Litorilinea aerophila: one gene and its partner. The protein of the gene in region 1 interacts with the protein of each later gene in a pairwise test. Links are inferred from orthologs where the notes say so. Each region holds a gene or a part of one and is shown on either strand. Other genes may lie near its edges.

Evidence for each region.
Region 2: the proteins of ftsZ (region 1) and rlmN interact in binary tests that used the Escherichia coli proteins (3 or more experiments, as listed by UniProt). The link is inferred for Litorilinea aerophila from one-to-one orthologs.

Annotation. Positions count from the first base shown.
Region 1 is NZ_VIGC02000011.1:107,778-119,115, forward strand. The notes cover bases 5,579-8,445. They hold ftsZ (cell division protein FtsZ), read right to left. Parts: upstream 7,643-8,445; coding sequence 6,515-7,642; downstream 5,579-6,514. Other genes in these bases: nrdR (transcriptional regulator NrdR), read right to left, coding at 5,615-6,058; ftsA (cell division protein FtsA), read right to left, coding at 7,859-8,445. Outside these bases: FKZ61_RS10425 (class I SAM-dependent methyltransferase), read left to right, coding at 1-762; FKZ61_RS10430 (hypothetical protein), read left to right, coding at 1,039-1,263; FKZ61_RS10435 (LAGLIDADG family homing endonuclease), read right to left, coding at 1,672-5,511; more of ftsA, read right to left, coding at 8,446-9,118; FKZ61_RS10455 (cell division protein FtsQ/DivIB), read right to left, coding at 9,211-10,107; FKZ61_RS10460 (D-alanine--D-alanine ligase family protein), read right to left, coding at 10,171-11,292; murB (UDP-N-acetylmuramate dehydrogenase), read right to left, coding at 11,289-11,338. UniProt on the Escherichia coli protein: Essential cell division protein that forms a contractile ring structure (Z ring) at the future cell division site. The regulation of the ring assembly controls the timing and the location of cell division.
Region 2 is NZ_VIGC02000003.1:173,918-190,317, forward strand. What follows is about bases 6,658-9,435. They hold rlmN (23S rRNA (adenine(2503)-C(2))-methyltransferase RlmN), read right to left. Parts: upstream 8,725-9,435; coding sequence 7,591-8,724; downstream 6,658-7,590. Other genes in these bases: FKZ61_RS03220 (ABC transporter substrate-binding protein), read right to left, coding at 6,658-6,756; rpmB (50S ribosomal protein L28), read left to right, coding at 7,218-7,397; FKZ61_RS03230 (DegV family protein), read left to right, coding at 9,081-9,435. Outside these bases: FKZ61_RS03200 (hypothetical protein), read right to left, coding at 1-1,297; FKZ61_RS03205 (ABC transporter ATP-binding protein), read right to left, coding at 1,290-2,366; FKZ61_RS03210 (ABC transporter permease), read right to left, coding at 2,456-3,649; FKZ61_RS03215 (ABC transporter permease), read right to left, coding at 3,659-4,657; more of FKZ61_RS03220, read right to left, coding at 4,771-6,657; more of FKZ61_RS03230, read left to right, coding at 9,436-9,941; ATP-dependent DNA helicase RecG, read left to right, coding at 9,945-12,455; FKZ61_RS03240 (sugar phosphate isomerase/epimerase family protein), read left to right, coding at 12,496-13,341; FKZ61_RS03245 (citrate synthase), read right to left, coding at 13,613-14,899; FKZ61_RS03250 (2-hydroxyacid dehydrogenase), read right to left, coding at 15,035-16,009; GTPase HflX, read right to left, coding at 16,141-16,400.

The DNA of each region.
Region 1 (11,338 bases):
GCCCAGACCTTTGACCGCTTTGCGCCATTTTACGACCAGGACTATCGCCACTATGACGAGGATCTGCCCCTCCTGGTGGACCTTGCCCAGGAGTGCGGGGACCCGGTGCTGGAGCTGGGCTGCGGCACGGGCCGGGTGGCCATGGCCCTGGCCGCGGCCGGATGTCAGGTGACGGGGGTCGATCTCAGCCCAGCCCTGCTGGCCGTGGCCCGGCGAAAGCTGGCCGACTCGCCCTTCGCCGGGCAGGTTCAGCTGGTCCAGGATGACCTGCGCCACTGCACCCTGGAGCGCCAGGACTTCGCCTTCGCCTGCTGTGTCAGCAACACGCTGATGCACTTTACCACGCCGGAATCACAGATGGACGTACTGCGCAACGCCCACCGCCATCTGCGCAGCGGCGGTCGCCTCTTCCTGGCCCTCTTCAATCCGGATGTCCGCCGCCTGACCGAGGTCAACGGCCTGATGGAACTGGCCGACCGCTGGGAAGACGAAGAGGCCGGTACTTCGGTCATCAAATGGAGCGTGCGCACCGTAGACTGGGCCGCGCAACTGCAGGACACCCTCTTCATCTACGAAGAGCTGCTGGCCGACGGCTCCGTACGCCGGACGGCCTGCCCGTTCACCCTGCGCTTCCTCTGGCAGCACGAGGCCGAGCTGATGCTCCAGGCCGCTGGCTTCCAGGTAGAAGCGGTCTGGGGCGATTACGAATGCAGCCCCTACGACGATCAGGCGGAATCTCTTCTCCTGTTGGCCCAGAAGTAGGATGGCGTCGCATCGAAGGATGCTCACTCCGCGAATGGGCAACCATCGCAAAGGGTTGAATCCGTGCCATTCGTGGCCTTTAGCGGCAGCAGCAGATTGTGCATTGTGGAACAAATGGTGGCCAGCTCACGTTGTATGAGCCGTGGGATGGTATAATGATCCCCGTGAAGGTCAGGGCGGCCGGAAGTCAGGATGACAGCGTCCATCCGGTTCCGCCCCTGATCCGTGGATGCCAACGTAGATGCACTTTAACACCAAAGATTGGAGTGACAGACCATGTACGCCAATGAGAACCTGATGGTCATGTTGAACCTGGGTCGAGATCAGTATGAAGAGCGCCTTCGGGAGGCCGAAGCCCGTCGGCGTGTCGCCCGGTTCACTCCTGCCGGGGAATCCTGGTGGGATCAGTTGCAGCTTCACCTGGCCGATTGGCTCATCGCCGCAGGCCAGCGGATGAAGCGGACCCATGGCCACGGCCACTCCCACCCCGCCTCTGCCTGACACCAGGACAGATCGCCCGGCCCCATGCCGGAGCGGGTGGGTCAAGGTGGGTGGCACGTGATGGAGATCCCGGCAACGACGTCGGTTCCGATGAAAAAAAGCTTTCCGGCCATGATGGCCGGCTCGATCCCGACCGTTCCCATCGGCAGAGGGATCGAAGGTTGAACTAGAAATAACGAAATAAACCGTCTAAAAACAAATACAGCCAGTCGAAGTACACAATTCAAATACCATGGTCAAATACCATGGCTGCAGAAATGGCCCGGCCGGCCCCAAGGGCGCCGGACAAAGAGGCCCGGTAGCCTACCGGCCAGAGGCCAGCAGTGAACCTGGTTCGTAAATCAAAGGGGTGCCCGCTTGGGCACCCCTTTCTGCTTGTTTCTAGCTGGTGGCCTGCTTGTCGCCTCGTCAGCATTCGCTGTAGCCGCAGACGTGGCATTTGCGGCATCCTTCTACGTTCAGGAATGCGGCCTCGCCACAGTCGGGGCAGATGTCGCCGATGGGGCGCTGGGCAATGGGCAGGGCCAGCTGCTCGGCCAGATGGAGCTCCTCCCGGGCTGGCGGATGCTCGCTCAGGTGTTCGGCCAACACCTGGGCCACGCCGTCGGGCAGACTGCGCACCCGGTTGGCGCCAAAGCCCAGGGGACGTCCACCGCCGATGCCGGCCAGTTCGTCCATAACCCACCGCAGGCGCTCACTGGGGGGCAGGCTGGCCGGCATGCGCAGCACCAGGCTGATGAGCCGGCCCAGGGCTTCGCTCACCGCGCTGACCTCGCTGCCCGCCTTGCCCACGTTGAGGAAGACCTCGAAGGGCTCGTTGCGCTCATCGTTGTTGATGGTGATGTACGCAGTGCCCAGGGGCGTTTCCTTGCGATAGGTCACCCCGTGGAGGGTCTTGGGGCGGGGCCGCTTGGTCATGATGGGCTTGACGTCCTCGGTGGCGGCGGCCGGCGCCTGGGCGCCGTTGGCGTATGGCACAGGCGTCTGGCTCGAGGATTCCACGGCCGGCTGCCCTTCGGCCATCGCCGGGCTCTCCTCCTTCCTGGCCTTGGTGGCCTTGGTCTCCAACACCACCTCCTGGCGGCTGCCGGTCACGTAGACGGTCAACCCCTTGCAGCCCAGCTCCCAGGCCAGCATGTAGGCCTTGGCCACATCTTCTTCGGTGGCATGTTCGGGGAAGTTTATCGTCTTGCTGATGCTGTTATCCACAAAGGCCTGGATGGCGGCCTGCATGCGCACGTGCTCTTCGGCGGTGATGTCGCTGCTGACCACGAAGGTGTGGCGGATGTGTTCGGGCACTTCGGGCAGGTTCTGGCAACTGCCGTAGACGGCCACGTGCTGCTTGATGCGCTCCTTGGCCTCGGGGCTCAGATCGGTCTGGTTCAGGGCTTCCTCGAACAGGGGGCTGGTGTAGTTCAGCTCCACGTCCCGGTCGCCGTCCTTGAAGTGGCGGATGTAGCCCAGGGCGAAGACGGGCTCACAGCCGTAGCCTTCGCAGCCACACACGGTGGCGATGGTGCCGGTGGGCGCCACGGTGGTCTGGGCCGCGTTGCGGATGCCGTGCCGCTCGATGCCGGCCACGATTTCGTTCCAGTCCAGGGGTGGCCGTTGCCAGTCGTGGCGGTACGGCTGCAGGGGTCGGGGCGGTTGCCAGGCCATGCCGCGGCCGGGTCCGGCCTCGGGATCGTAAATGCTGCCCTTGAAGGCCGGGAAGGGGCCTCTCTCCTGGGCCAGCTCGATGCTCTTCTGCATGCAGTGGTAGCGGATGAATTCCATGATCTGGGCGGCGAACTCCTGGCCGGTCTCACTGCCGTAGCGGATGCCCAGCTTGAACATCATGTCGCCCAGGCCCATGATGCCCAGGCCGATGCGGCGGGCCCGGTAGGCCGCCTCTGCCACCTCTGGCACGGCGGGCACATAGGCGTTGGCGCTGACCACGTTGTCCAGGAAGTGGGTGCTCTCCCGGACGGTACGCCGCAGCAGTTCCCAGTCCACCACCGGCTTCCCCTGGTCGTCGGTGGTCACATGCTGGGCCAGGTTGATGGAGCCCAGGCAGCAATTTTCATAGGGTCCAAGCCATTGCTCGCCGCAATTGTGTGCTACCAGGCCGTTGGCGATAAGGCTGTTTGTGTCAGGTTGAGTCAGATCGTAGACATCGGCAAGCCCAGCAGGTTCGACAGAAACGATCACGTCCTCAAAGGTTTCCTGGTTCGAGGCACGAGACTTGCCGTCGATGTATTGCATCAGCAATTCCTGCTTGTGGGTCTGCAGGAAGCCAATCTTTTCAGCGAACCGGTCCCGATTCTGCTTACCGATTATCAACTCATATTGCGGCCGATGGGCATACAGAGCATGACCTCCTTTTCCATCAGGCATCCGACGCATTCCGGCCTGGCGACGTTGATGAATGCGGGCCACGATTCCAAAGTTGCTCAGTAGGAGCTGTACCTCTTGAAGCAATACGAGAGAACTGCTGGCCAACCGGACGGTACAATCCCGTTTTTGGGCGTTGATCTGCACAGAGCCATCTGCGCTAAAGAGACCCTGCAGGAAGCCAACCACAGCTGTACGCGGAGCGCGCCATATGCTGGAAGGCACACGCTTTTCATGCGCCCGAACAGCGGCTACACCCAGGGATCGGAAGAATTCAAATGGCAGCCGACCGTAGGTCAGTTGTGTTACGCGCTCGCGCTGGTGTAGACATCCCTCGCCAAACCAAGGTTTCAATGCGCTATGGACACGCTCTAGAGACTCCGCGTCAGAAAACACAAATCCTACAGGGCTATTACTATCCTCCGAGAGCCATCCATCGCCCACAAGGAAGCCCAAAGCAACCCCTAGACCATGACTCCAGGTATCAGGCAAATTAGCATACTGCTGGAGGAAATCTTTGCGTTGGACAGTGCGGCCGGTGACACGATCTCCGCCATGGGCCATTTCCGCCACTCGTTCTGCAAAGAATTCCTGGTGCGGGAGACGTTCATCCCGACTCCAAACACCTTCGCCACTCTGCAAAAGCACGCGATCACCAGGCTTCAGACTGTCCAAAGCCACGTAGCCAGACGGTGTCAAAAAGCGATGATCGGGAGTTGCCGTAACAGAATAGCCTTGGCGGGTCATCAGGCGCAACACCGTTGTCTTCCGACGCGTCATCCAGGCAGGTGATGCTGCACGCAGAGCAACACCTGGGGTACGCCCAACCCCGCCGTTCGGGAGAGCTCGATTGTCGGTCACAATAAATCCACCCTGCTCCATATCGGCCAGTTCGGCGATAGTCAGCAGGCCATATTCGGTAGGGATGCGCGTTTCACCCACAAAACACGGGTTGGTCGCCTCCAACTCATACAAGTGGGGCACGGGGTTGCTGCGGTTGGCCGCATCGATGAAGAGGGCGCCTGGCTCGCCGTTGTGGTGGGCATGCCGGATGATCTTCTCGAAGAGATCCCGGGCCCGGACCGTCTTCCACACCTTGCCATCCCGGGGGTTGCGGAGATGAAAGTCGGTGTCGTCCTTCACCGCCTGCATGAACTCATCGGTGATGGCCACGGAGATGTTGAAGTTGGTGATCTTGCCCTCTTCCGCCTTGCATTCGATGAACTCTTCGATGTCCGGGTGATCCACCCGCAACACGCCCATGTTGGCGCCCCGTCGACTGCCGCCCTGGGCAATTTCCCCAAAGGCCTGGTCGTAGACCCGCAGGAAGCCCACCGGGCCGGTGGCACGGCCGGCGGAGGTGTGGACGATATCGTTCTTGGGGCGCAGCCGGCTGAAGGAGAAGCCGTTGCCACCACCGGTCTGCTGGATCAGGGCTGCCACCCGCAGGCTGCTGAAGATGCCGTCGCTGCTCTTGCCCATGTCGTCGGCAATGGGAATGACGAAACAGGCCGCCAACTGGCCCAGGGGGGTCCCCGCGCCGGTGAAGGTGGGGCTGTTGGGGAAAAAGCGGAAATCGGTCAGCAGCTCATAGAAGGTGCGGGTCACCGCGTCCACATCGCCGCCGTGCTGGGCCTCCACCTGGGCGATGTGGCTGGCCACCCGGTAGAACATACCCGCCGGCGTCTCCAGCAGGGTGCCGTCCACATCCCGGCGCAGGTAGCGGCGCTCCAGCACCTTGCGGCTGTTTTCCGTGAGCCGAATCTTGGCGTCATCCACGTAGTCGGGTGGCGTGACGGGGATGCGTTGCCCCTTGACGTTCTCGATGACCGTCCGGGCGGTGGTCCTCAACTGGCTGTCGATCTGTTCAGTCATGAATGCGCTCTCCTATGAGACCTTCTTCCGATGGAACTCCGATGGGGCTCCAATCAAACCCTGATGGGCCCTCACACAGAATGTTTCACCTGGCATCCGCCCCTCAGCGCCCCATGAGCCGATCGATCTCGGCCCGGAGCTCGTTCAGGTCGTTGATGTCCAGGTAGACGCTGGCAAAACGGATATAGGCCACCTGGTCCACCTGGGAGAGGTGATCCAGCACCAGATTGCCGATGACGCTGCTGGGCACCTCGGCCCGGCCCAGGCTGTGAAGCGCCTCCTCGATCTGCACCACCATGTGCTCGATGGTGTCGCTGCTGATGGGGCGCTTGGTGGCCGCGATCTGGATGCCGGACAGCAGCTTTTGCCGTTCGTACGGCTCACGCCGGCCGTCGCTCTTCACCACCAGCAGGCTGGCCGCCACGTGCTCATAGGTGGTGAAACGCTGGCCACAGTGATCGCAGCGCCGACGTCGGCGAATGCTCTCACCGGCCTCTCGGGTGTCGATCACTCGATGTTGGGTGTGCCCACAGTGGGGACAGCGCATAGGCAGACTCTCTCGCTCTACAGTTCCCGTATGAGTTCCCGTGTGCGTCGCCGGATGGTGACGTGATCCAGAAGATGGAAAATCGCGGCAAAAAAACCAGCCCATCTGGAAGGGAACATCAATCCACCAAGATGGGCTCCCAGCCCCACATATAGTACTTTTGTTGTAGGTGCATACTATATGTAGCGTCAGGCAGGGCCAAAGTATAGCACAGATCGGGGGCCCTGGCAAATGCCAAACAAGTGTTCTGCCAGGGCAATTTCACCGAAAAGGGGCGCCAGCGCGAAATTTTAAGGTTGGGTAAGGAAGAGGGGAGGGATGGGGGGATAGGGGATTGAGGGATTGGGTAATTGGGTGACTGGGTGATTGGGGGGGGCAGGCATACAACCCACCTCATCCCCCAATCACCCAATCCCCGATTCTCTAATCCCCCAATTCCCCGGTCACCAAACTCCTTCAGCGGCCGTTGCTGCGGGAGCGGCGCAGGAAGGAGGGGATGTCCAGGTCATCCCGGTCAAAGGTACGGACCTTGTAGTCCCGGCTGCGGCTCTCCTGGCGGGTGGCCCGGGGCCGGGGTTCGTAATCGGGCTCTTCGTAGCTGAGCAGGTCGCCGTCGTTGGCGCGGTCGAAACCCGTGGCGATGACCGTCAGGTTGATGGTCTCCTTCATCTCTGGGTCGATCACAGCGCCAAAGATGATGTTGGCCTCGGGGTGGGCATTGGCCCGGATGATTTCTGCCGCCTCGTTCACCTCGAAGAGGCTCATGTCTTCGCCGCCCTTGATGTTGAACAGGATGGCCCGCGCCCCCTCGATGGAGACATCCAACAGGGCACTGTGGATGGCCTGCTCGGCAGCCTCCCGGGCCCGGTTCTCGCCCGTACCCCGGCCAATGGCCATCAGCGCGGCGCCGCCCTCCAGCATCACCGAACGCACGTCGGCAAAGTCCAGGTTGATCAACCCGGGGATGGTGATCAGCTCGCTGATGCCCTGGATGCCCTGGCGCAGGACGTCGTCCGCAGTGCGGAAGGCCTGGTTGATGCCCATCTTTTTGTCCACAATCTGGAGCAGACGATCGTTGGGGATCACGATCAGGGTGTCCACATTCTCGGCCAGCTGGGCCAGGGCCGACTCGGCCGTGCGTCGCCGCTGGGATCCCTCGAAGGTGAAGGGCCGGGTGACCACGCCGATGGTCAGGGCGCCCAGCTCCCGGGCCACCGCGGCGATGATGGGCGAGGCGCCGGAGCCGGTGCCGCCCCCCATGCCCGCGGTGACAAAGACCATATCCGCCCCTTCCAGGATCTCTTTGATATCTTCCCGGCTCTCCTCGGCAGCCCGCTGGCCGATCTCCGGGTTGCCGCCCGAACCCAGCCCCTTGGTCAGCTTGTCGCCGATGCGCAGGCGCTGGGGCGCGCTGGAAAGCATCAGGGCCTGGGCGTCGGTGTTGACCGCGATGAACTCCACGCCCTGGATCCCTTCTTCGATCATCCGATTGACGGCATTCTGGCCGCCGCCACCCACACCGACCACCTTGATCTTGGCGAAGTTCTCCACAAATTGCGGCTGTGAATTACTGGTACGCGCCATAAATTGCTTGCTCCTTGTCTGCACGAGAAATCAATGCGAAGCCCAGTCCTACATTCTCTCCTGAATGATGACGATCCCCAGGGCAGCACGCGGGATCCAGAACGCCCTGGCCGGATGCCGCCCCCTCCCTCCTCATATCAACACATATCAACCCTATGTCAACGGCTCCGTCGACGCCCACCGCATGGCTCAGCCTGCCATGGGGCCGGGAACCGCTCAGCCGGGCAACAGGTTGCGCAGCCATCGCATGGCCTGGCCCACCCACTGGGTGTGGGGGCTCGGGGAGTCGGCCGAAAACCGTCGATGCACCGACCGGGCGTCCTCGTGCAGCCCCCAGAGCAACAGCCCCACGCTGGTGGCGTAGGTGGGCGACAGCAGGGTGCGGGTCAGCCCGCCGATGGGCAGGCGGGCAGAAGGCGCCCCCACCCGCACCGGCATGCCAAAGATCTCCCGCCCCAGCTCCGTCAGGCCATGGAGCTGACTCGATCCGCCCGTCAGGACAATGCCTGCCGGCAACCTGTCGTAATATCCGCTCTCCTCCAGTTTTTCCCGCACGATCTCGAGGATCTCGCAGGCTCGGGCTTCCAAGATCTCGCTGATGAAACGGCGGCTGAAGCTCCGCTCAGAACGCTCCCCGAAGACGGTGGCCCAGACTTTCTCATCCGCGGCCACCCGATCGGGCAGCACGGTGCCATAGCGCAGCTTCAACTCCTCGGCCGTTTCAAAGGGTGCATGCAAGCCGACCGCCAGATCGTTGGTGAGATGATTACCTCCCAGATCCAGGATGACGGTGTGGCACAGGCCATCTTCGATGAAAATGGCGATGTCGGTGGTGCCGCCGCCCAGGTCGACGACGGCCACGCCCATCTGGCGCTCCTCCGGCCGCAACACCGCCTCGTTGCTGGCCAGGGGCTCCAGCACCAGCTCGTCGATGTCGATGTTGTGGGACAGCACGCATTGGGCCAGGTTGTTGACCGCGGTGCTGCTGCCGGTGACGATGTGGGCGTCCACTTCCAGGCGATAGGCGCTCATGCCCAGGGGGTACTGGACGGCCCCCTGGCTGTCCACGGTCCACTGACGGGCAATGGTGTGGATCACCTCCTGATTTTCGGGGAGGGCCACGGCCCGCGCGCCTTCCAGCGCGCGCTGCATGTCCTGGCCGGTCACGCCCTGACGATGGTCGACCGGGCTCATCCCCTTGCTGTTCAAGGTGGAAATATGGCTGCCGGCGATGCCGACATACGCGCTCAAGATGGGTTGCCCTGCATCCTCCTCACACTTCTCCACGGCTTCTCCCACGCAGGCGGTGGCATCCTTGACGTTGACCACCACCCCACGCCGGATGCCCCGGCTCACGGCCTGGCCCACGCCCAACACCCGGAGGGCCAGGTTGCCCAGGCTGTCATGGGTTACAGCAGCCGTCAGGGCACAGACTTTGGTGGTTCCGATATCAATAGCTGAAATGAATTCCTGCACGACAACACCTCTCTGGTTAGCCCACACACGCCAGGAATGGGTGCACCGGATACCCCTGGATGACGCCTGTCCGCCACCGCCGGCAGGGCGGTTCAGCGTACATAGGGCCGATGAACATAACGAACATCGATGATCTGTGCGGAGGTCTTGCCGTCCTCCAGTAGCCGCCTGGCAGCTTCCAAATTCTGTCTTTTTGCCTGCAAATTGTAGCCATCGCCCCAGTAGACCCAGACCTGCTCCTGGGGCAAGGGAAAATTCAGCCCCACGCTGCGGTTATAGCGGACCTGGTTGCCCAACTCGGGCAGGGTGTCCATCAAGGACAGTGCGCTCTCCAGGATGCGGGCATCCACCGCGATGCCGTGGCGGCTGTCCAGGGCCCGGGCCTCCTGAAGGGCGTCCAGAATCTGGGGCAGCCCCGGGTCCACCTCGGTCCGGGCGGCCAGGGCCGTGCCATCCGCCAGCAGCCAGTAGGTGCCGTCCCGGGTGACCCAGAGGGCAACGGGCTGCGCCTCCTGGACCTGGATCTCCACCCGGTGGGGCAACCCCAGGCGCACCTGGGCATCGGCCACGTAGGGGTGTTCCAGGAGGGCCTGGCGGATCTGCCCGGGCTCCAGCCAGAAGATGCTCCAGCCATCCACGCCGCTGCGCTGATACAGCTCCTCCCCGGACAGGTAGGTCAGGTCGGTGAAGGAGACATCCTCGGCGTAGACGAACCAGCCGCTGGGCCCATGGAGCCAGAGGATGGCGGCCACGACGGCCACCGCCAACCCCAGGCTGATCCACTTGCTGGGATGCCAGTGCACCCGCCCCCAGAGCCCCTGCACCGCCTGCCCGGCCCGGTTGACGCCGGTCCGGGTGCCCAGCCCCGCCAGGGCAGATTCAAAGCGCCGTCGCCGCCGGGTAGCGGTACGCCGCCGGGCACGGGGCCCAGAAGGGGCCCTGCCCATCCCAGGCCAGCGATGCTGTGACGTTCTGGTGGACCTGGTCATCCCGGTCTTCCTCGATTCCTGGCGGATTAGGACCGCCTGACATACGCGCCACGCCTTCCGGCACTAACGCGCGGTGCGATTCTGTTGCCGCTCTTCGTACCGTTCCAGAGCCAGCTGCACCAGCCGGTCCACCAGCTCCGGATACGGGATGCCGCTGGCTTCCCACAGCTTGGGATACATGCTGATGCGGGTGAAGCCCGGCATGGTGTTGATCTCGTTCAGGTAAAAGGTGCCGCTGGCATCATCCAGCAGGAAGTCCACCCGGGCCAGGCCGCTGGCTTCCACGGCCCGAAAGGCCCGCAGGGCCAGCTCCTGCACGTGGGCGACTTGCTCCGGCGTCAGGGGCGCCGGAATCAGCAGCTGGCTGCTGTCGTCCAGGTACTTGGCCTCGTAATCGTAAAACTCGTGGCCCGGGATGATCTCGCCGGGCACGCTGGCCATGGGTTCGTGGTTGCCCAACACGCTCACCTCGATCTCCCGGGCGTTGGGCACCGCGGCTTCCACCAGGACTTTGGCATCATAGGCGCAGGCCAGCTCAATAGCCGCCTCCAACTCCGCCCGGTCGCGGGCCTTGCTCACCCCCACGCTGCTGCCCAGATTGGCCGGCTTGACAAAGAGGGGATAGCCCAGGCTCGCCTCCACCTCCGCCACCAGGGCATCCGACCGGGCACGCCAGGCCCGCCGGTGGAGAACCCGGCTAGGCGTCTGGCAGAGGCCGGCTGCGGCGAAGAGGCGTTTGGCCACGTCCTTGTCCATGGCGACGGCGCTGGCCAACACCCCACAGCCCACGTAGGGCAGGTTGGCCATCTCCAACAGGCCCTGGATGGTGCCGTCCTCGCCGTAGGGGCCGTGGAGCACCGGGAAGATGACATCCACCGTGGGCAGCGGCTCGCCCTGGCGCTCCCGGGGCAAGAGGGCCCAACGCCCCGGCACCAGGCTGCTGTCCGAGTGGCTGTGGCCGTTGGGGCTGGCCGCCTGCTCGCTCAGCAGGGCCAGGGGATCGCCCCCGGTCAGCCACCGACCTTCGCGGGTGATGCCGATGGGCACCACCGTGTACCCGGCCTGGCGCAACGCGTCCATCACGTTGCGGGCACTGGCCAGGGAAACCTCGTGCTCACTGCTGCGGCCGCCGAAGACCACGCCGACCCGAATGTTTCGCCGGTCTCTGCTGCCGGATCTGCTCATGTCCATTCCCCCACCAGCTGAACCTCGGGCACCAGCTCCACGCCCA
Region 2 (16,400 bases), on another replicon or contig:
GCTGGAGGGTGGCCCCAGTGGGCAGGTAGAGCCGGTCCGGGCCTTCTCCTACCACGCCTTCCCCTACCACAAAGGTGCTGAATTCGGGCTGATCCTTGGCGTTACCGCCGCCGATGACCAGGCCGGCTGTCTGATGCCAGACGCTCAAAAATTGCTGGCGATCCTGCCCCCAGCGGGTCTCCACCGGCGGGGTCACAATGCCGCTCAGGCAATAGAGCCAGCCGTCCTGGCGGCGGATGATGGCGTGCTCCGGGTCGTGGATGTGGTAGCGCTCCTGATCCTGGGGGATGGGCGCCTCGGGGCCGTCGGCGAAGTGGTGCAGCACCGGCGCCACCAGGGGGCTCAGGCCGAAGTCGCCGCCTGCGATCTTGGGGCCTTGGGCTGTCAGGTTGTAGGTGAGGTGGGGCAGGGGATGGGCGGCCCGCTGGGCTAGCCAGTTTTCCACCAGGAAACGGGCATAGCGGCGCCCCTGGGGAAAGAGGCTGAAGGCGGAGAGACCCCGCACGTTGACCTGGTCGTGGTACTTGACCCGGCCGTCGATGGTCTCCATGAGCCGGCCGTCGGGATAGGTGTAGCGGATGTGGAAATCGGTGGCCCGGGCCAGGGCCGGCAGCACCGTGTCGTCCTGGGAGAAGAAGTAGTAGAGGCCCAGGGCATGGACGTAGACCGTGTTGTAGAGGGTGGTGGGGCCATGGTGCTCCCGCCAGTAGCCCTGGGGCGTCTGGGCTTCCACCACCCGTTGCATCATCCGCCGGCCGGCTTCCTGCCACTCGGGGCGGCCGAAGATCTGGCCAGCCCGATAGCTGGCCATGGCGTTCCAGGTGGGGATGTTGTGGACTCGTCCATTGGCCAGGTTGGCGGTGATGCCGTCGTAGGCCAGGGTGAGGCCCTCGGCCCAGCGCTGCCGGCGGTCCGGATCCAGCTCCTCCTCCAGGAGTGCGTACGTCTCCAGCCAGTGGTACATGGACCAGGGCATGTAGATGGGGCCCCAGGTGGAGCCGTCCACCTTGACAAATTCCACCTGGCCGTCGGGGTACTGGAAGTCCCGCAGGGCGTCGCCGCCCCGCAGCACGTACTCCAGGATGCGCCCGTCCTGGGCGTAGGAGTTGTCCGGGTCCTGGGTCCGGTAGAGGAGGGCCAGGGGGTAGATGATGTCCTGGTTGGTGACGGCCCAGCCGCCTTCGGTGAGGAAGCGGCCGGTGGCCGGGTCGAAGCGGGCCAGGTTCATCTCCACATCCTCCACCAGGGTGCGCAGGATCTGGCGGCGGATCTCCTGGCGCAGTGCGTTCTCAGCCATGGGGCTCCCTTTCTGTGGGCAGGGCGGTTGAAACGGCATCGGAGGCGGCGGGCAATTCCGGCGCGTAGAGCAGGCAGCGGGCCAGATGGCCGTCGCCCGTGTCGTAGACGGGCGGCTCCAACCGGTCACAGAGGCCGGGCATGAAGGCCGTGCAGCGGGGGTGGAACGGGCAGCCGGGCGGGATGTTGTAGGGATCGGGCACCATGCCCTCGATGGTGTCCAGCCGCTTGCGGCGCTGGCGGTCGATCTTGGGGATGGAGCGCAGCAGGGCCTGGGTGTAGGGGTGTTTGGGCTCCCGGAAGATGGAGACCACATCGGCCCGCTCCACCACCTGGCCCAGGTACATGACGATCACCTCGTCGGCCATCTCGGCCACCACGCCCAGGTCGTGGGTGATGAAGAGGATGGCCATGCCCAGCTCCTGCTGGAGCTCCCGCATGAGGGCCAGGATCTGGGTTTCGGTGGTGACGTCCAGCGCGGTGGTGGGTTCATCGGCGATGAGGAGGCTGGGACGACAGACCAACGCCCGGGCGATCATGGCCCGCTGGCGCATGCCGCCGGAAAGCTCCCAGGGGTACTGGTCCACCACGTGCTCGGGGCGGGGCAGGCCGCAGCGCCGCAGCATGTCCACCGCGCTCTCCCGGGCCTGTTCTTTGGTCACGTCCTGGTGCAGGAGGATGGCCTCCATGATCTGGCTGCCGATGGTGTGGACCGGTGAGAAGGAGGTCATGGGTTCCTGGAAGACCATGGAGATCTCGGCCCCGCGGATGGCCCGGATCTCCCTGCCTGTGGGGCTGAGCGCGGCCAGGTCGATGACCTCCACCTGTCCATCGGGCTTCTGACGATGGAGCAGGATCTCTCCGTCCACGATCTTGCCGGGCCGGGGCACGATGTTCAGGATGGCCCGGGCGGTCACGCTCTTGCCGCAGCCACTTTCGCCCACGACGCAGAGGGTCTGGCCCCGTTTGACCGTGAAGCTGACCCCGTCTACGGCCTTGACCGTGCCTTCGTCCAGATAAAAGTAGACCCGCAGGTCGTTGATTTCCAGCAGTGTGTCGTGGTTGGTCATGGAAAGTCCTGAATTCTTTGCTGCCCGGGGGCGCTTGAACGCCTGGAGGGGGCACAGTGTCCACGCTCCCGGTCTCTGGGCATCCCAATTTACGCGTACGGATCGGCGGCGTCCCGCAGGCCATCGCCCATGAAATTGAAGGAGAGGATGGCCGCCACCACGAAGAAGGCGGGGTAGAGCAGCCAGGGCGCCAGGGCCACCGTCTGCAGATTCTGGGCCTCCTGCAGCAGCACCCCCCAGCTGATGGTGGGGGGACGCAGGCCCAGCCCCAGGAAGGAGAGGCTGGTCTCGCCCAGGATCATGCCGGGGATGGCCAGGGTGAGGGAGGCGACGATGTAGCTCATGAAGGAGGGCAACATGTGGCGCAGGATTACCCGCAGCTCGCTGGCGTTGATGAGCTTGGCCGCCATGACGTACTCCTCCTCTCGCACAGCCAGGAAGCGTCCCCGCACCACTCGAGCCAGCCCTGTCCAGCCGATGAGGGAGAGGAGCACCACGATGGCAAAGTAGCGCTGCACCGAGCTCCAGTCCCGGGGGAGGGCCGCGCTCAGGGCCATCCAGAGGGGGATGGTGGGAATGGAGCGCAGGAACTCGATGAGGCGCTGGATCAGCAGGTCGATGACGCCGCCGAAATAGCCGGAGATGCCGCCCATGAGGATGCCGATGACGAAGCTGAGGAAGACGCCGATCAGTCCGATGGAGAGGGAGATGCGGGAACCGTAGAGCAGCCGGGAGAACATATCCCGTCCCAGACGGTCGGTGCCCATCAGATGGATGCGCAGCCCGTCGGTGTCCGCCGCCGGGTCCAGGCCAAAGAGGTGGCGGTCCGACTCAAAAAGGCCCCACATTTTGTAGGGATCGCCCTTGACAAAAAAGTAGATGGGATAGCGTTTTTCCAGGTCCGGCTCATAGGTGATGATGTAGGTTTCTGCGTCCCGAGTTCGCTTCAGCCCATAAATAAAAGGCCGAAGGTGAAATTGCCCTTCGTGGAAGAAATGGATGGACTGGGGCGGCACGAAGGTGTAGCGGCGCTCAAAGGCGTTGGGGTCGTAGGGAGCCAGAAACTCGCAGAAGATGGCCAGCAGGTAGAAGATGGCGATGACCGTGGTACCCACCATGGCCAGCCGGTGCTTCCGAAAACGCCACCACATGAGCTGCAGCTGGGAGGCCACATAGACCCGCTCTTCGGGGACGCCGGCCTCCAGCTGTTGCTCGGGGATGGAGAGGGCGCTCTTCTCTTTTTCGGCCTGGATGCGCCGGGCAATTCTGGCAAGCAAGGACATGGCACTCCTCTAGCGGGATTCCACACTTTCGAAGCGGATGCGGGGGTCGACGATGACCAGCAGGATGTCGGAGATCAGGGTCCCAATGACCGTCAGCACGCTCAGCAGCATTACAAATGACGCGGCCAGGTACATGTCCTGGGAGAGCAGAGCCTTGAGCAGGAGGGGGCCCGTGGTGGGCAGGCTCAGCACAATGGCCACGATGGTGGTGCCGGAGATGAGACCCGGTAGCATCCAGCCGATGGTGCTGACGAAGGGGCTCATGGCGATGCGGGTGGGGTACTTCAGCACCAGCCGGGTTTCGGACAGGCCGCTGGCCCGGGCCGCCTCCACGTAGGGCTGGTAGAGTTCGTCCAGCAGGTTGGCCCGCATGGTACGGATCATGCCCGCGGTGCCGCTGGTGCCGATGATCACCATGGGCACCCAGATGCGCTTGAGCACCTCCATGATCTTGGGCCAGGTCCACGGTTCACCGATGTACTCGGGGCCGTAGAGCCCGCCCAGGTTCACGCCGAAGGTGCTCCAGGCCCACCAAAGGATCACCAGGGCCAGCAGGAAGTCCGGGATGCCGATGCCCAGGAAGCCGATGAAGGTGAAGATGTAGTCGCCGATGGAGTACTGGTGGGTGGCCGAATAGATGCCGATGGGGATGGCCACCGCCCAGATGAAGAGGGTGCTCAGCAGGGAGATCAGGGCGGTCAGCCCGATCCGCTCCATGACCAGGTCCTTGACCGGGCGGTTCCAGTCGAAGGAGACGCCCATATCCCCCCGCACGAAGCGGGTGATCCACTTCCAGTAGCGGACGTAGACCGGCTGGTCCAGGCCGTAGCGCTCCTTGAGCGCGGCCAGTTCGGACTGGCTCAGCCGGGACCCCTGCTGCTCCAGCTGACCGATGTAGCTGCTCAGGTAGTCGCCGGGGGGCAGCTCGATGATGGCGTAGGAGACGATGGAGATCAGGATCAAGGTGGGTATTACATACAGGATGCGCCGAATGATGAATCCGAGCATAGGGTTGTCCTGTGAAAGTCACACGCTGCCGATCGATGGGCGGGCTGGGCAGCGGACAGGGCTGTCCACTGCCCAGCCCACAGGCTTGGGGCAGGCTGTGCTATCGCCTGCTGCTATTCGTCGATGTAGTACTGTTCGGCCCAGGCGTCCGAGTCATGCAGCACGCAGTAGTTGACCTCGGGCACGTTGCGGAAGTTGTTCTTGACGATCTTGATGTTGGGGCCGGGCCCCACCGTCAAAATTTCCCAGACGTTCTCCAGGTCTAGCCGCTCGATCTCCTCCAGGATCTCCATCTGACGGGCCGAGTCCACGGTGACCTTGGCCTCGTCGAAGAGGAGCTGGGCCTTGCGCGCGGGGCTGTCGGCCGGCGGCTCCACGCCTTCCGTGCCGCCGCTGCTGTACCAGGTTCCCCAGGCCGGCGCCCAGTAGGTGCTGTTGGAGACCGGGGCATAGGAGCGCAGGTAGGTGAATCGGGCCAGCCCGCCGATGCTGTCCTTCACGTAGGCGGTGAAGGGGTATTCGAAGGAGAAGATCCGGGGCCACCAGAGATCGTAGCTGATCTCCTGGGGCGAGACCTGGATGCCGATGTCCTCCCAGTAGCTGGCGATGAGCTCCACCGCGTCCACGAAGGTCTGGCCGGAGAAGACATCCACGTTCAGGACGATGGGCTCGCCATCCGGGCGCAGGCGCATGCCGTTGCTATCCTTCTCCAGACCGATTTCATCCAGCAGTTGGTTGGCTGCCTCTGGGTCGTAGCGGTAGACCTCGAAGAGCTCGGGCTCGTCCTGGAGGTTGGGGAAAGCCACCTCGATGGGGGCATTCTCGCCCAGGTAGACCAGCTCGTTGAGCTCTTCCCGGTTGATGGCCAGGTTCAGGGCCTTGCGGAAGCGGATGTCGGTGATGAGGCTGTAGATGAACTCGTCGTCCCCCACGTAGTTCTGATTGGGGAAGATGGTCACGCCCATGGGATGTTCGGCCATGGCCTTGATGACCCGATAGTCGCCCTGCTCCCGGTTCTGCATGAAGAGGGGCAGGTCGCTCAGGCTGATGTTGCGGCTCTGGTAGTCCAGTTCGCCGGCGATGGCCTTGAGGGTGACCATCTGGCGATCTTCCACAGCCTGCAGGCGGATCTGGTCGATGTAGGGGAGCTGGCGGCCCTGGGGATCGATCTTGTAGAAGTAGGGGTTGCGCTCAAAGATCCAGGGCGGCCCGGCGGCGGTGAGCTTCCAGGCCCGCAGCACCGGCAGGTCCGGGTTGATGGCGATGCCCATCTTGTCCTGGATGAGCTGTACCCAGGATTCCAGGCCGGCCTCGTCCACTTTTGCCTGCAGCTCGTCCGGGTCCGCGTAGTTGGGGTGGAACTGTTTCAGATAGTGGGCCGGCGCCTTGCCGATGTCCCCACCCCAGACGTAGGCCAGGTTGAGCAGGAAGAGGCCGTTGGGCTGGGCGAACTTCACCTTGAAAGTGTGGTCGTCGATGCGCTCGAAGACGGCGGGCTCGCCGCCGGCCATGATGATGGTGGGCGGCGCCGGCGACAGCTCGGGATTCATGGCGATGTCCTCATACCAGAACATGATGTCTTCGGTGGTGAAGGGCTCGCCGTCGGACCACTTGTGGCCCTTGCGGATGGTGAAGGTGAATTCGGTGCCGTCGTCGGAGACTTCCACTGACTCGGCCAGGTTGGGGCGCCACTCGGTGCAGGTCTCGTCGTAGAGGACCCACGGTTCTATGGAGTAGCCGCTGGCGCCGTTGGCGTCGGCCTGGCCGGTCACGGCCATGTCCCAGATGCCGCCGTACTTGCCGGGCTGCTCCAGGGGTTCCACCACCAGGGGCGTCTCGGGGAGCCGCTCTTCCAGGGGGGGCAGCTCGCCGGCCGCCACCTTTTCCGCCAACATGGGGGCCTCGTTGCCCGAGTCCACGGGGGCGGTAGCCACGGATTCGGTGCTGCTGGATGCTTCCTGGGCGGGGGCCGGTTCATTGGCCGAGGGCGCAGCAGGCGGCGGCGCAGTGGGGCCGCCACAGGCTGCCAGCAGCGCGGCCAACACCAGGGTAGCCAGCAGCGGGAACAGATGGGTTCGTGCAGACGCGTTCCAGTGCATGGGACCTCCTTTGATGGACATGCGATTGAATAGCCAAAGAGAGATGGCGAATGGCCGATGGCAATCGACCCATGGCAATCGAACGGTGAATGGCAATCGAATGACAAGAGCTGTGTCCGGCGGTCCAGGTTTATGGGAGGGACCGCCTGGCGTCGGAGGGGGCAACGGACAGCAGTACGGGAATACCGGGTCGCCCTGCAGTCGGCGGTGGTGGCCGATCCTGGGCTGGCCCTGGCTGCGCCGCTATTTTGTTCGCCTGTAGAACTAACGGCCTGGGTGTATTGTAGCATACCCATGGGGTGACGTCAACCGCCATTTTCGGCGGGCATTACACCGCCGCCTGTTTTGACACCCGTTCTCCTTCGTGTTAGGATAGGCAGGTTGCGACATTATTTCGACCCATGGAACGGTGCAGGCCACTGGCCTGGGCTACCCAATGAGTCAGTCCGGAGGATGTCAACATGGCAAAGTGTGAACATTGTGGCCGGGGACCCCAGTTTGGGAACAACCGCCCGTGGTCCAAAAAGGCGACCCGTCGGCGCTGGAACGTCAACATCCAGAAGGTCAAGGTGCTGGAAGCAGGCCGGTTGGTCTCAAAGCGGCTCTGCACCTCTTGCATTAAGACGCTGGAAAAGGCCTGATCCAGGCAGTCCGACCGGAGCGGCCCATCAGCCCCTGTCGCCCATCCTATGGGGTACGCCTCCCTGGCGATCCCCGCAACGATAAGCGCCAACTCCCACATGGAAGTTGGCGCTTTGTCGTTCCGCTTGTTGTTGCGGTTGCCGTTCCGCTTGTTGTTTCCGTAGTCGCCCCGTCGTGGTTTCAGGGCATTGCTCAGGCAGCCATGGCCCGGCGCAACTGACCGCACCCCGCGTTGATCTCGATCCCCCGGCGCAGGCGGACCGTAGCCGGCACGCCATTTTCGTTCAGGATTTGTACGAAGCGCCGGGTCTCTGCATCGCTGGTGGGCTGGTACGGGCTGTCGGGAATGGGGTTCAACGGGATCACGTTGACATGGCACAGGAGCGGCTTCAGCTTCTGGGCCAGCTCCAGGGCCAGCTCCGGCGCATCGTTGATGCCCCGCATGAGCGCATACTCAAAGGTAACCCGCCGGTGGGTCTTCTCGATGTAGCGCTGGACCGCGGCCAGCAGCTCTGCCACGGGGTAGCGCCGGTTGATGGGCACTAGCTGACTGCGGATCTCGTCGTTGGGCGCGTGCAGGCTGACGGCCAGGCCGATCTGAAGGCCCTCTTCCGCCATGCGGTCAATCATGGGGATGAGCCCCACGGTGCTCAGGGTGATGTGCCGGGCGCCCAGGCCAAAGGCCTCGGGATCCGTCAGGCGGCGCAGGGCCGTCCAGACGTTTTTGTAGTTGTGCATGGGTTCCCCCATACCCATGAGCACGATGTTGGTCACGTGGGTCGGCCGCTCCACCTCCATGGCCGGTGGAGCGTGGGGGGTGGCCAGGTAGCGGGCAAAGTAGAGCACCTGGGCCACGATCTCGCCGGCGGTCAGGTTGCGGGCCAGGCCGCCCTGGGCCGTGGCGCAGAAGGTGCACCCCATGCCACAGCCGGCCTGGCTGCTGATGCAGAGGGTGCGCCGCCGCTCATAGAGCATGAGCACCGCTTCGATGCTCTGCCCATCCGGCAGTTGGAAGAGCACCTTCTGGGTGTTCCCGTCCGCGGAAACCACCTCCGCGATGGGTGTCAGCGGGCTGACCGTGGCCTCGGCCTCCAGCCGGGTTCGCAGCGCGGCCGGCAGGTTGGTCATGCTGGCAAAGTCTGCCGCATAGCGCTTGTAGATCCAGTCCCAGATCTGCCGGGCCCGGTAGGCCGGCTGGCCCAGAGATTTGACATAATCGGCCAGCTCCTCCTGGGTCAGCTCCAGGAGGGAGCGTTTTGGGGCCTGCTCCCGGGCTGCGTCCGTCTGGGTTGGATGGGTGGTACCGTACAAAGGAATGTTGGTCATGCCCTGATTGTATCCCAGGCCCACAGCTCCGGTCAACTCATGGGCATATTTCCGGGTATATTTCACAATCGTCGGAGTTTACCCCTTGGACGCCGGCCGCTGTAGGGGCGCTGCTTGCTGCGCCCGTCGTGGACAGGGCTGCCCATCATTTGAGGGCGGGGAAAATTTGGCCGAAAGCCGCGGAAACGGGTATCCTGTTCAGGATAGGGAGAAAGAAGATTGGGGCAGCTTCCCGGGAACGCTGCGCCCCGCGCCGGTGTGGGAGCCGGCACCCTTCATAACACCAAATCTGCCAAAATTGGCCAGCCGGTTTACAGAGCCGGGTGGCCCGCCTGCCAGCCAAAAGTCAAAGCACAATGGGTAAAGTACGCATCGTTACGGACAGCAACGCCTATTTGTCGCCGGATGTCCTGGAAAAATACCAGATTGAGGTCATCCCACACCGGATCAAGGTGGGGGGCGCCCTGGTGGAAGAGGACAGCTCCTTCACCGCCGACCAGCTCTTCCGCCGCCTGCAAGAAGCCCAGGCCCGGGGATCCAACCGCCTGCCCGACGTCCATCCGGCCGATGTCAACACCATCCTGGACGTCTATCAGCGCCTGGGCCGGGAGAGCGAGCAGATCGTCTCCCTTCACATGAGCAGCGCGCTCAGCGGCATGTGGCAACAGGCGCGCCGGGCCGCGGAGATGCTCAAAGGGCGCTATTCCATCCGGGTGATCGACAGCCTCAGCACCTCCTTCGGCCTGGGGCTGCTGGTGGAGCAGGCCGCCCGGGCCGCCGAAGCGGGCGCTTCCATCCATGAGATCGCCCGGGTGGTCAACGGCGCCATCCCCCACCTCTACGTCACCATCTTCGCCGAGAGCCTCCACTTCCTGGAGCGCAGCGCCCGACTGGGCCCTTCCCAGAGTGTACTGGGCACCATGCTGGGCATCAAGGCCATGCTCATGATGGAGGAAGGCCGCCTCATCCCCCTGGAAAAGGTCCAGACCCGGGAGGAGGTGGTGGACAAGCTGTATGAGTTCGTGGCTGAATTTGCCCACGTGGAACGGGTGGGGGTGCTCCAGCACAACTATGAAGCCCCCCAGGAGGCCCTGCTGGAGCGGCTGCAGGAGCTCCTGCCCAAGGTGACCATCAGCCGCCTCACCTACCCGCCCAGCCTGGCCAGCTACCTGGGCCCCAACATGATCGGTGTCATTGTCTACGAAGGGACTTTCTGACCTGTGGCAGTGTCTGCATTCCAACGGCTGCTTCGTGTACTGGAACTGGAAGAGAAACAGGGCTGGCGCAACCGGGCCGTCATCGGCGGCCTGGCCGCCATGGGCGAACGATGGGCCGATGACGCCCGTCAGGAAGGCGCCGACACCCGCGTGGTGGAGATGGTGCTGCTCCTGATGGTGAACTACGAGGAGGCCGACCAGGAAAACCGCCCCGACATCTTGGAAGCCATGCGCCAGGCCCTGGGCGGTCTCTTCGCAGATCTGGACGAGCTGCTGGCCCAGACGGGTATCCGCCTGGGCGATGGGGCAACCCCGGCCGGCCAGCCGGATGAAGGCGAGGTGGCTGCCCCACCAGAGGAGGCCGCTGTCGCGGCCGTCCCCCCGCCAGAGCCCACCCACGTGGCCGAGGCCCGCATCCGGCAACAGCAGGCCCGCCGCGACCCCGCCCAACTGGAGGCATCGCCCCAGATCCTCGCGGGCGTGGGCAGCGCCACCGCCGAGCAACTGGCCCGGCTGGGCATCCACCGGGTGATGGATCTCCTCTGGCACCTGCCCACCCGCCACGAAGACTACAGCACCCTGCGCCCCATCGCCCAACTGGAGCCCAACGAGACGGTCACCATCATCGCCAACCTGTGGGACATCCGGGAGCGGAAAGTCAGCATGAACCGCCACCTGGTGGAGGGGATCCTGGCCGACGCCAGCGGCACCATCCGCGCCACCTGGTGGAACCGCTTCGTGCGAAAACAGCTCCAGGTGGGCAGCACCATGCGTTTCAGCGGCAAGGTGGGCCTCTTCCTGGGGCAGAAGACCCTGGAGAACCCTGTCTTCGAGGATGTGGACGAGGAGATGGTGGCCACCGGGCGCCTGGCCCCGGTCTACCGCCTCACCGAGGGGCTCTCCAACAAGCGGCTACGCAACATCATCAAAACGGCCCTGGACGACTACGCAGACCTGTTGGCGGACCCCCTGCCCCAGTCCATTCGGGACGAATACGATCTGCTGGATCTGCCCACGGCCCTGCGTCAGGTCCACTTTCCAGACAGTCCGGAGCAGCTCCAGCAGGCCCTGCGACGGCTGGCCTTTGAGGAGCTCTTCTACCTGCAGTTGGGCGTGGCTCAACGGCGTTACGCCCTGCGGCAGGCTACGGCCCTCCCCATGCCCGTGGATCCGCTGCTGCTGCGTCGCTTCACCGAGGGGCTGCCCTTTGCGCTGACCGGCGCCCAGCGTCGGGTGATCGACGAGATTGGGGCCGATATGGCCCGGGCCGTGCCCATGACTCGCCTGGTCCAGGGGGACGTGGGCAGCGGCAAGACGGTGGTGGCCGCGGCGGCCATGGCCATCGCCGCCGCCCATGGAGCCCAGTCCGCCCTGCTCGCGCCCACCCAGATCCTGGCCGAGCAGCACCACCGCAGCCTGAGCAACCTGTTGGCCCATGCGACCCGGCCCGATGGCTCCCCCATCCGGGTGGCCCTGCTCACCGGACGGGTGACCGGCGCGGAGCGAGAGGCCATCGTGGCCGGCCTCCGGGAGCCGGACAACCCCGACGCCATCGATGTGGTGGTGGGCACCACCGCCCTGATCCAGGAGGCGGTGGAGTTCCACAACCTGGGCTTCGTGGTGGTGGACGAGCAGCACCGCTTCGGCGTGGAGCAGCGGGGCGCCCTGCGCAACAAAGGATCCCAGCCCCACCTCCTGGTCATGAGCGCCACGCCCATTCCCCGCAGCCTGGCCCTCACCCTCTACGGCGACCTGGACGTGAGCGTGCTGGACGAGATGCCGCCAGGACGCACGCCGGTGAAGACCAAGCGCTTCTACCCCCGGGAGCGGGAGCGCCTCTACAGCTTCATCCGCCGCCAGGTTCAGGAAGGGCGCCAGGCCTATATCGTCTACCCCCTGGTGGAGGAGAGCGAGAAGCTGGAAGCCGGCGCGGCCACAGCCGAGTATGAACGGCTGCGCACCGAGATCTTCCCCGACCTGCGCCTGGCCCTGCTCCACGGCCGCATGAGCGGCGCGGAGAAGGACGAGGTGATGGCTGCCTTCGCTGCGGGCGAATACGACATCCTGGTGAGCACCACCGTCATCGAGGTGGGCATCGACGTACCCAACGCCTCCATCATCCTCATCGAGGATGCGGAACGCTTCGGCCTGGCCCAGCTCCACCAGCTTCGGGGCCGGGTGGGCCGGGGGCAGCACCAGAGCTACTGCGCCCTCATCAGCCGGGTGCCCGCTGGAAGCGAGGCCGAAGAGCGGCTGCGGGCCCTGGAAGAGATCGACAACGGCTTCGAGCTGGCCGAGAAGGATCTGGAGCTGCGAGGGCCCGGCGACTTCCTGGGAACTCGCCAATCGGGCCTGCCGCCATTGCGGGTGGCCCAGCTCAGCGACATGGCTACCCTCAGCGCCGCGCGGGAAGCAGCCCAGGCCCTCATCCGTCGGGATCCTGAGCTGGCTGACCATCCCCAGCTGGCCCAACAGGTGCAGCGCTTCTGGCGGGGCCATGGGGATGTGAGCTAAAGAATTGCGAAACTAAACCCCACTTCCGAAAGGAAACACCATGAAACTGGGCTGTTTTCAGAGCAACCGGGGTCTGCGTCAACTGGCCTTCGGAGAATTTGTGGCGCAGGCCAAAGCCCTGGGCTATGAGGCCATCGACGCGCCGCCCAACAACGGCGAGGCGGTGGCCCTCTGCCGCCAGCAGGGCCTGACTGTCCACGCCACCAGCGCGCTGGTGCCGCCCGACCTGAGCCGGGACAGTGCCCGCCAGGAGGAGATCGTCAACCAGGTGAAGGCAGCCATCGACGCGGCCGCAGCCAGCGGGGTGGGCGTCATCACCCACCTGATCGGCCGGGATCCTGCCCTCAACGGCGACGACAACATCGCCCTCTTCAAGGAGGTGTACACGCCCATTGCCGCCCACGCCGAAGCCCAGGGGGTGCGCCTGGCCTTCGAGAACTGGCCCCGCAACGGCACCATGCTGGCCATCACGCCGGAGCTGTGGGGAGCCATGTTCAATGCCGTGCCCTCACCCGCCCTGGGCCTCTGCTACGACCCCTCCCACCTCTACTGGCTGGGCATCGACTACATCCAGCCCATTCGAGACTTCGGCGAGCGCATCTACCACGCCCACGCCAAGGACACGGAGATCCTGGCGGCCGGACGTGACCAGTTCGGCATCTACGGCCGGCAGTTGAGCAGCACCAGCCCGGCCAACTGGTGGCGCTATCGCCTCCCCGGCTACGGCGCCATCGACTGGGCCCGCTATCTGGATACCCTCTACCAGGTGGGCTATGACGGCGTGCTGAGCGTGGAACACGAAGATCCGGTGTGGGACGCCACCCCCGAACTGGCCTTCCGTGGCTTAAAGCTGGCCCGCCAGTTCCTCCTGCCGTTCCTGGCGTAGGAGCGGAGGTCACCCATCCCTGTGTGACAGGGATGCCGGGTACGCGCTGGCCCCCATGTCCGACCGGGAGGCCGGATCCGCGACATGGGCGCGAACCCACCGATGCATCGCGCATCGGCTGACCGCTGGGCACATGGACGTCGGTACTCTGCGGTGTTTTTGTGTGAAGTCACAGCGGATTGCAGTTGGAGGTTGATTCAGCCAACACCTCCACATCAACCTCCAACCTGCAATCTCCCCAATCTTCAATCTTCAATCTTTAACCGAACCCTCACCGCTGGTCCAGGGGCACGTAGTCCCTGGCTTCTTCGCCCAGGTAGACCTGGCGAGGGCGGGCGATACGCTGCTCCGGATCGGTGACCAGCTCCACCCACTGGGCCAGCCAGCCCGGCGCCCGACCCAGGGCGAAGAGCACGGTGAACATGTCCGTGGGGAAGCGCATGGCCTTGTAGATGATGCCGCTGTAGAAGTCCACGTTGGGGTAGAGCTTGCGGGAGATGAAGTACTCGTCGTTCAGGGCTACCTCTTCCAGCTTCAGGGCAATGTCCAGCAAGGGGTCGGTGCCGGTCACCTCGAAGACGTCGTAGGCGATCTTCTTGATGATGCGGGCCCGGGGGTCGTAGTTCTTGTAGACCCGGTGGCCGAAGCCCATGAGCCGGAATTCGCCCTTCTTCACCCGCTCGATGTAGGACGGCACATTCTTCACATCGCCGATTTCGGTCAACATGCGCACCACGGCCTCATTGGCGCCGCCGTGGAGGGGGCCGAAGAGGGCCGCGGCCGCGCCGCTCATGGCGCTGTAGGGGTCGGCCTTGGCCGAACCGATGCTGCGCATGACCGAGGTGGAGCAGTTCTGCTCGTGATCCGCGTGGAGGATAAAGAGCACATCCAACGCCTTGGCCAGCACCGGATTCACCTCGTAGGGGGTCTGGTTCATGTAGTCCAACATGTAGAGGAAGTTGGTGGTGTAATCCAGTTCGCTGCGGGGGTAGTTGTACGGCCGGCCGATGCGGTGGCGATAGGCGAAGGCCGCCACGGTGGGCAGCTTGCCCAGGATGCGCAAGATCTGCTTGTTCCGCACCGCGGGGTCATCCACATTCCGGGCTTCCGGATGGAAGGTGGAGAGGATGGAGAGGGCGCTGATGAGCATGCTCATGGGGTGGGCGTCGTAGCGGAAGGCCTCCAACATGCGGGCCAGGTTTTGGTGGACGAAGGTGTGGTGGAGGACGTCGTACACCCACTTTTCGTACTGCTCTTTAGTGGGCAACTCCCCGTAGATCAGGAGGTAGGCCACTTCCAGAAAGGTGCTCTTCTCGGCCAGCTGCTCGATGGGGTAGCCCCGGTAGCGCAGGATGCCCTTTTCGCCGTCGATGTAGGTGATGGTGCTTTTGCAGGAGGCGGTGTTGGCATAGCCCGGGTCGTAGGTCATCAGGCCAAAATCTTCCGGATCCACCTTGATCTGGCGCAGGGCCATGGCCGGGATGGTGCCGTGTTCGATGGGGATCTCGTAGCTCTTGCCCGTGCGGTTATCGGTGATGGTCAGGGTATTCTTGCTCATGAAATGACTCCTGGTATGATGAACTTTTTGTGGACGTTTTAAGGATCCATCGTCCAACCGGGCTGGGGACGATGGGGGGCATGGCGGGCCGCCGACCATAGAAATGGCCGGCCACGGGCCAACGCCCACGGCGACTCAGGATTCATCCTCCACCGGGTAGGGGAGGGGCTTGCCCTGGACGCCGGCGATCAGGTTTTCGGCTGCGATCAGGGCCATCTTGGTGCGGGTGGCCACCGACGCGCTGGCAATGTGGGGCAGGACCACACAGTTGGGTAGCTGGAGCAGGGGATGATCCACCGGCAATGGCTCGGGCTCGGTTACGTCCAGCCCGGCGGCCAGGATCTCCCCGTTGACCAGCGCCTGATACAGGGCTTCCTGATCCACCACCGGGCCCCGGCTGGTGTTGATCAGGATCGCGGTCTTCTTCATCTTGCGGAATTTCTCGGCGTCGAACAGGTGGTAGGTGCTGGCGTTGAGGCGGGGATGCAGGGTGATGAAGTCACACTCGGCCAGAAGGGTGTCCATGTCCACGTAGGTGGCGCCCAGCTCATCGGCCACCTCGGGCCGGGGGCGGACGTCGTGGTAGAGGATCCGGCAGTTGAAGCCCCGCAGCCGGCGGGCCACTGCCCGGCCGATCCGTCCTAGCCCCACGATGCCCACCGTGCTGCCGTGGACATCCTGGCCCGCCATCCACATGGGTTTCCAGGTGGTCCATTCCCCCCGACGGATGGCGTCGATGGCTTCGGGGATGCGCCTGGCCGTGGCCAGGAGCAGGGCCACGGCCAGGTCCGCGGTGGTCTCGGTGAGGACGCCGGGGGTGTTGCCCACCGCGATGTTGCGCCGGCGGCAGGCAGCCACGTCGATGTGGTCATATCCCACAGACAGGGTACTGACCACCCGCAGGTTGCTGCCTGCCGCGTCCAACAGCTCTTCGTCGATCCGTTCGGTCAAAAGGCAGTAGAGCCCGTCGATGCCCCGCACCCATTCCAGCAACGTCTCCCGGGGGATAGGGTCGTCCGAGTCCCACTGGCGCACCTGGCAGACCTCCTGGACCCGGGCCAGGCCCGCCTCTGGAATGCGCCGGGTGATGACCACGTTGGGCTTGCTCATGATCGCTTCCTGTTTCGTCTCCTGTGAGGTGGTGTTGGAAGTGGCTCAATCATACATGATCGGTTCACGCCAGGCTGCTCTTGCCCCCCTCACCCCCAGCGATGGGGGCTGAACAGTGACCCCGGGTGGTTTTACGCCGCCTGGTAGTAGTAATCCCGCAGGCGGCCTGCCAGCTCCACCGGCAGACGGCCCACCACCCGGGTTCCTTCGGGCCGGTGTTCCTCCTGTTCCACAAAGCCGTGGGTATGGATCAGGGCCACCAGTTCCCCCTCGCCGTAGGGGATGAGCACATCCACCGGAACCATACGCTGGCGCAGGACCTCGTCGATGGTCTGCAGCAGCTGGTCCAGCCCCTCGCCTGTGCGGGCGCTGATGGCCACGGGGTTGGTGT